2 regions of the Micromonospora sp. C51 genome follow, and region 2 is predicted to be linked to the other one. Evidence: riboswitches for the same ligand, from Rfam matches in the RefSeq annotation. Region 2 holds a riboswitch; the other holds the start of a gene.
What was found. Region 2 has a riboswitch for thiamine pyrophosphate ahead of KBX50_RS09535 (ECF transporter S component). Riboswitches for the same ligand answer to the same signal wherever they lie in the genome.
Positions count from the first base shown of each region.

Region 1: it holds a riboswitch for thiamine pyrophosphate, as region 2 does, so the genes downstream of both, KBX50_RS10280 (thiamine phosphate synthase) here and KBX50_RS09535 (ECF transporter S component) in region 2, are expected to answer to the same signal.

Region 1 is NZ_JAGPXQ010000006.1:156,332-159,704, forward strand. It holds gene KBX50_RS10275 (ThuA domain-containing protein) at 1-780, opposite strand, end outside; TPP riboswitch at 1,178-1,287, shown strand; gene KBX50_RS10280 (thiamine phosphate synthase) at 1,282-1,905, shown strand; gene thiO (glycine oxidase ThiO) at 1,902-3,077, shown strand; gene thiS (sulfur carrier protein ThiS) at 3,068-3,268, shown strand; gene KBX50_RS10295 (thiazole synthase) at 3,274-3,373, shown strand, end outside.
Region 2 is NZ_JAGPXQ010000006.1:6,500-9,872, reverse strand. It holds gene KBX50_RS09540 (ABC transporter ATP-binding protein) at 1-881, opposite strand, end outside; gene KBX50_RS09535 (ECF transporter S component) at 981-1,571, opposite strand; TPP riboswitch at 1,644-1,749, opposite strand; gene KBX50_RS09530 (permease) at 2,018-3,022, shown strand; gene KBX50_RS09525 (TIGR03943 family protein) at 3,019-3,373, shown strand, end outside.

The DNA of each region.
Region 1 (3,373 bases), 150 kb from region 2:
GTGCACCACCCCGGCAGCGGTCTGGATACCACCGAGCAGGTGTTGCCGGAACTCGGCGTTGGCGAAGGAATCCTGGGTGTGCCCGCCACCTGTGTACCAGGACCGGCCACCGTCGAAGTTCTGGCACCAGGCGATCGGGTGGTCGTGCCCCATCGCCCCGCTGCCCGGGCTGTAGCTGCGCTCGTCGAGCGAGGCCAGCACCTGCACCTGACGGGCGCGGGGGTTGGTGCGGAAGTTGTACCACTCGTCGTAACGGGACCACCGCTCCGGCAGGTGCCGGGTCGACTCGTGGGTGGTGTCCTCGACCTTCACCGTCGCCGTCTGGTTGGCCGGGTGGTTGTTGAAGTAGGCACCGACCAGTTGGCCGTACCAGGCCCAGTCGTACTCGGTGTCCGACGCGGCGTGCACGCCGACGTATCCGCCACCGGCGCGGATGTATCGCTCGAAGGCCGCCTGCTGGCTGGCGTTGAGCACATCACCCGTGGTCGACAACCAGATGACCGCCTGGAACCTGGCGAGGTTGGTGTCGGTGAAGGCGGCGCTGTCCTCGGTGGTGGTGACGGTGAACCCGTTCGCCGTGCCGAGTTGCTGGATCGCGCTGATGCCGGCCGGGATCGAGTCGTGTCGGAATCCGGCGGTCTTGGAGAAGACCAGGACGGAGAACGGCTCCGCCGCCGCCGCGGCGACCGGAACGGTGGGGCGGGCGGCCTGAGCGGCGGCGGGGCCGGTGATCGGGGCCGGTGCGGCGGCCAGGATGAGTGCAAGGGCGAGTAGCGCCATGGTGACTGCGGCGAGCGGGGCTCGGCGCCGACTGAGTCGGGGCACGAAGATCTCCTCTGTCCGTGGGACGGTCCGGAGTGGACGGCGGTGGTCACTCCCGTCGGTCCGACCGCCCATACCTGACGAGCGAGGTCTGGGTGCCGACTCAGCCGATCCGATCACTCAATTTGCGTTAGTGAATCTAGTTTCGAGCAAGGTGGAGCCTTGTAACGTTTTGGTAACGAGGCCATTTGTATTGGTGTGAGTCACTGCATATCCGGCCTTTTTCCGGCCCGCCGTGCTGCCGCGGGTCCGTTCAGCAGGCCGTGGCGGAGTCGGCATGACCGGGTGGCCCGCACCGCCACCGGCGGCGCGGGACGGGCTTGGCGGAGCCGGCGAAACGACGTACGGTGACACCCAACGAACCCACGGGAGCCCGGTGTACCGGGCTGAGAGGGGGGCTGTGAGCCCCCGACCGTCGAACCTGATCCGGGTAATGCCGGCGCAGGGAGGAGTGTTGCCGTGCCGTCCCTGGGGCGACTGCATCTGATCACCGACACCCGACCCGGGCGGGATCCGCTCGCCGTGCTCCGTGCCGTGCTCCCGGTGGCCCACAGCCAGCTGGTGGTGCAGGTCCGCGTGGAGGACAGCGAGACGGACCGGCAGGCGTACGAGCTGACCCGGCAGGTGTTGGCCCTCGGCACGCCGTACGGGGTGCCCTGCCTGGTCAACGACCGACTGCACGTGGCACTGGCCACCGGCGCCGCCGGCGGTCACGTCGGTGCCGACGACCTGCCCGTGGCGGCGGCCCGGGAGGTGCTCGGACCGGCGGCGGTGCTGGGTGCCACCGCGCGGGAACCGGCAACCGCGCTCGCGGCGGTAACCGCCGGGGCGAGCTACCTGGGGGTGGGGCCGTGCCGCGCCACCGCCACCAAGGACGGGCTGCCACCGCCGATCGGTGTGGCCGGTGTCCGGGCGGTGGTCGAGGCGGTCGAGGTGCCGGTGATCGCCATCGGTGGGGTGACGGCGGCGGACGTGCCCGGGTTGCGGGCCGCCGGCGCGTACGGGGTGGCGGTGGTCGGTGCGCTCTCCGGAGCCACCGATCCCGCCCGCGCCGCCGCCGAGCTGGTTCGGGCGCTGGCATGACCGGACGCCCCGCCACCACCGACGTGCCGCAGCGCCGTCCCGATGTGGCCGTCGTGGGGGGCGGTCCGATCGGGTGGGCGGTCGCCTGGCGGTGCGCGGCGCGCGGGTTGCGGGTGGTCGTGCACGATCCGGCACCCGGGTCGGGTGCCTCGTACGTGGCTGCCGGCATGTTGGCACCGGTCGCCGAGGCGTACTTCGGCGAGCGGGAGCTGACCGCCCTGCTGACCGAGTCGGCCGGCCGCTGGCCCGGGTTCGCCGCCGAACTGACCGAGGTGACCGGCACCGACATCGGCTACCGGACCGAGGGCACCCTGATGGTCGGGCTGACCGCCGACGACCTCGCCGAGGCGCGTCGGCTCTGGGCGTACCAGCAGGAGCTGGGGTTGCCGGTGACGCCCCTGCGCCCGTCGCCGCTGCGCGAGCGCGAGCCGGCGCTGGCGCCCCGGGTGCGCGGCGGCGCGCTCGCCGCCACCGACCATCAGGTCGACCCGCGTCGGCTGGTACCGGCGTTGCGGCTGGCGGCGGAGCGGGCGGGAGCGGTGCTGGTCGCCGAGCCGGTGCGCCGGCTGTCCGACGTCACGGCCGGCGCGACCGTGGTCGCCGCCGGCTGCGGCAGCGCGGCCCTGACCGGCCTGCCGGTCCGGCCGGTCAAGGGACAGGTGCTGCGGCTGCGCGCGCCGGATGGCGGGCCGCCCGGCTTTCGGCACGTGATCCGGGGGTACGCCGATGGCGAGCACGTCTACCTGGTGCCGCGCGACAGCGGCGAGGTGGTCGTCGGCGCGACCGTCGAGGAGCGCTCCGACCTGGACGTCTCCGCCGGAGCGGTGCTGCGGCTGCTGCGGGCCGCCGTCGACCTGCTGCCCGAGATCGCCGAGTACGACCTGGTGGAGGCGCTGGCGGGGCTGCGCCCGGGCACACCGGACAATGCGCCGATCCTGGGCCCGTTGCCGGGGCACCCGGACGTCCTGGTCGCCACCGGTCACCACCGGCACGGGATCGTGCTGACCCCGATCACCGCAGACCTGATCACCGATCTGGTCACCGGGGAGGGCAACTCCGACGCACTGCTGGCGCCCTTCCGGCCGGACCGGTTCGCCGAACCGCCCGGCGTCGTGGGCGCAACGGTCGCTGGCACTTTTCCGTACTCGACGGAGGACAACTCGTGGAACTGACGGTGAACGGTGCCGGGCGCAGCCTGCCGGACGGACTGACCGTGGCCGACCTGGTCCGCGACATCACCGGCCAGCAGCGCGGTGTCGCGGTGGCGGTCAACGGTGAGGTGGTGCCGCGTACCGGTTGGCCGGCGACGGTGCTGCGCGGCGGTGACCGGGTCGAGGTGCTCAGCGCCGCCCAGGGCGGGTGAGCCGGATGGACAACGAATCGAGCCCCTTCGAGCTGGGCGGTGTCCGGTTCAACTCGCGGCTGATCCTCGGTACCGGCGGAGCGGCCAACCTCCACGTGCTGGAGC
Region 2 (3,373 bases):
TTCCCGGCGCCGTTCGGCCCGAGCACCGCGAGGGCCTCGCCGGCGCGTACGGTCAGGTCGGTGGCGGCCAGCCGGGGTGGCTGGCCGAGCTGTTCGGCGGTGAGCAGCACCTCGCCGGCCGGGCCGGCGGCCCGGCGTGGTGGGATCTCCCGGCCGGGCACCCAGACCCCCTCGGCGGCGAGGGCGTCGCCGTGCGCGGCGAAGACCGCCTCCGGTGGGCCGTCGGCGCGGACCCCGCCGCCGGGTTCGAGCACCACCACCCGGTCGACCAGCGGCAGCGCCTCGGCGACCCGGTGCTCGACCAGGATCAGGGTGGTGTCGGCGTTCACCGCCCCGGCGAGCGCCGCGCGGATCAGGGCGGCGCCCGCCGGGTCGAGGTTGGCGGTGGGTTCGTCCAGCAGCAGCAGACCGGGACGCAGCGCCAGCACGCCGGCCAGGGCGAGTCGCTGTTGTTCGCCGCCGGAGAGCGCCGCGGTGGGCCGGTCCCGGTGGTACGGGAAGCCCACCCGGTGCAGCGCCTCGTCCACCCGCGGCCAGATCTGTCCGGCCGGCACGCCCCGGTTCTCCAGCCCGAACGCCACGTCGTCGCCGCTGCGGGCCATGACGAGCTGGGACTGCGGGTCCTGGAAGACGATGCCGACCCGGTCCCGGGCCTCCTCGACCGGCCGGCCGTCGATCTCGATGCTGCCCTCGTGCTCCCCGGAGTCCTCGGGCAGCAGGCCGGCCAGCGCCGCCAGCAACGTGCTCTTGCCGGCCCCGGACGCCCCCAGCAGCAGCACCTTCTCGCCGCGCTCCACCCGCAGCTCAACCCCGCGCACCGCCCAGTCACGCCGCCCCGCGTGCCGCCACCCAAACCCCCTTACCCACACCCCCTCACCCATCCCACCCTCCTTTCTCGCCGTTGATCATGAGGTTGACCGTTGCTGTGGAGATCGAAAATGCCGCCAACCTCATGATCAACGCGTTGAGTTCCGGGGAGGTCAGACCAGGGGGCGTTCGCGGGCGGCGGGGAAGCGGTCCAGGACGCCGGTGCGGGTGAGGGCGCGGGTCAGGGCGTGCGCGCCGGCGCCGGCGATAACGGTGGCGCTGACGATGGTGAGCGCGGCGTAGGGCAGGCGGTAGGTGGCGATGTCGCGTTCGGCGTTCCAGTAGACGAAGTCGAAGATCGCCGCGCTCAGGCCGGTCAGCGCGCCGGCCAGCAGGGCGACCGGCAGCCGGTAGGACCGGTACCGGAAGGCGGCGAAGGCCAACTCGGCGCCGAGCCCCTGCATCAGGCCCTGCAACAGCACGATGGTGCCCCACTGGCTGCCCAGCAGGGCCGAGATGATCGCGGCCAGCAGTTCGCAGTACAGCGCGGCGCCGGGCTTGCGGATGACCAGGCCGCCGAGCACCGCCGGCACCAGCCAGACACCGTAGATGAGGGTCTGCGCCGGCGGGAAGAAGCTGAAGGCGCCCTCGGTGGCGCTCCACACCACGCCCCAGGCCCAGAAGATGACGCCGAAGGTGACGGCGATGACCGACGCCACCACGATGTCGATGGTGCGCCAGCGGTTGCTGTCAGTGGTCTGCACGATGTTTGCTCCCAGTCCAGATGCGAACCAGGCAAGACGCACGCCCCGGCCGGCGGCGCCGAACGGTGGCGGGCTGGAGGTGGACCGAACTCCCTGCGCTGGCATTACCCAGATCAGGTACGGAGGGTCTGCGGGCGGACCCGCACTCTCAGCGCTGTGCGCTCCCCTGTCGGAGGTGTTGTCTGTCCCGCCGACGCTAACACCACGGAAGATCCACCGGCAATGTGATCTCCCCAGGTCACGACGGTTACTCGCCTCCGATTGGTCCGGTGGCCGGGGGGCTCCCGGAAGTTTGGCGAATCTGTGACATCCATCGACGTCATCCGCGCCGGACGGTAATCTCAGTCCGCCGATCCGCCACGGCCGAAGGGTGACGGGTGACCACAGACACTGACCGGGCCGTGCCGGGCGAACCTGAGCCCCGATCCTCGGCCGGGGGCGTCGACATCGGCACGCGCCCACCGGAGCCTGCCGGTGGCGAGCCACCCCGGCGCTGGCTCGGTGACCGGATCGGCTCGGTGGAGGTTCTCGCGGCGCTGCTGATCATCCTGATCATCTTTCGGGAGCCGATCGCCGCCGCCCTGGACGATCCCCGCATCCAGACCTGGACCACCGTCTTCGTCTCGATCATGGTGCAGGCAGTGCCGTTCCTGGCCTTCGGAGTGCTGCTCTCCGCCGTGATCGCGGTCTTCGTGCCCCGATCCTTCTGGGCGAAGGCGTTGCCCCGGCACCCGGCGTTGGCGGTGCCGGCAGCCAGCGCGGCCGGGGTGGTGCTGCCGGGCTGCGAGTGCGGCTCGGTGCCGATCGCCGGGTCACTGATCCGGCGGGGCGTGACCCCGGCCGCCGCGCTGGCGTTTCTGCTCGCCGCCCCGGCGGTCAACCCGATCGTGCTCACCGCCACGGCGGTCGCCTTCCCGAACAACCCCGAGATGGTCCTCGCCCGGGGCGTCGCCAGCCTGATCGTCGCCATGATCATGGGGTGGCTCTGGCTGCGGCTCGGGCGCACCGAGTGGATCAGGATGCCGCGCCGGCCGGAGCTGGACGACGCGTCCCGGGGCCGGGCCTTCTGGGCCGCCGTCCGCCACGACGTGACCCACGCCGGTGGTTTCCTGGTGCTCGGTGCGATGGCCGCCGCCAGCATCAACGTGCTGGTGCCGGAGCGGTGGTTGCAGACCCTCGCCGACAACGCGTGGCTGTCGATCCTGGCGCTGGCGCTGCTCGCCGTCCTGCTCTCGCTCTGCTCGGAGGCTGACGCCTTCGTCGCTGCCTCGCTGTCCCAGTTCTCGCTCACGTCCCGACTGGTCTTCCTGGTGGTGGGGCCGATGGTCGATCTCAAGCTGATCTCGATGCAGGCCGGTGTGTTCGGCCGCCGCTTCGCCTTCCGGTTCGCGCCGACCACCTTCGTGGTGGCCCTGTTGGTCGCCGTCGGCGCCGGGGCGGTGCTGCTGTGAACCGGCAGGCGCAGGCGGTGATCCTGCTGCTGCTCGGCGGCGCGGTGATCCGGGCCAGCGTCACCGACCTCTACCTGCGCTACGTCAAGGAGGGTCTGCGTCCCTTCCTGATCGCCGCCGGCCTGCTGCTGATCGCCGCCGCGATCATGACGCTCTGGTACGAGCTGCGCCCGCCGGCCCACCGCGCGCTGGCCCCGGCCGACGGTCCCGGCGTCGGCCACGACGGGCCCGACGGGCACGAGCACGCCCACCACGAGCCGCGGGTCGGTTGGCTGCTGATCCTGCCCGTACTCGGGCTGCTGCTGGTCGCCCCGCCGGCCCTCGGGTCGTACGCGGCGGGCCAGGCCGGCA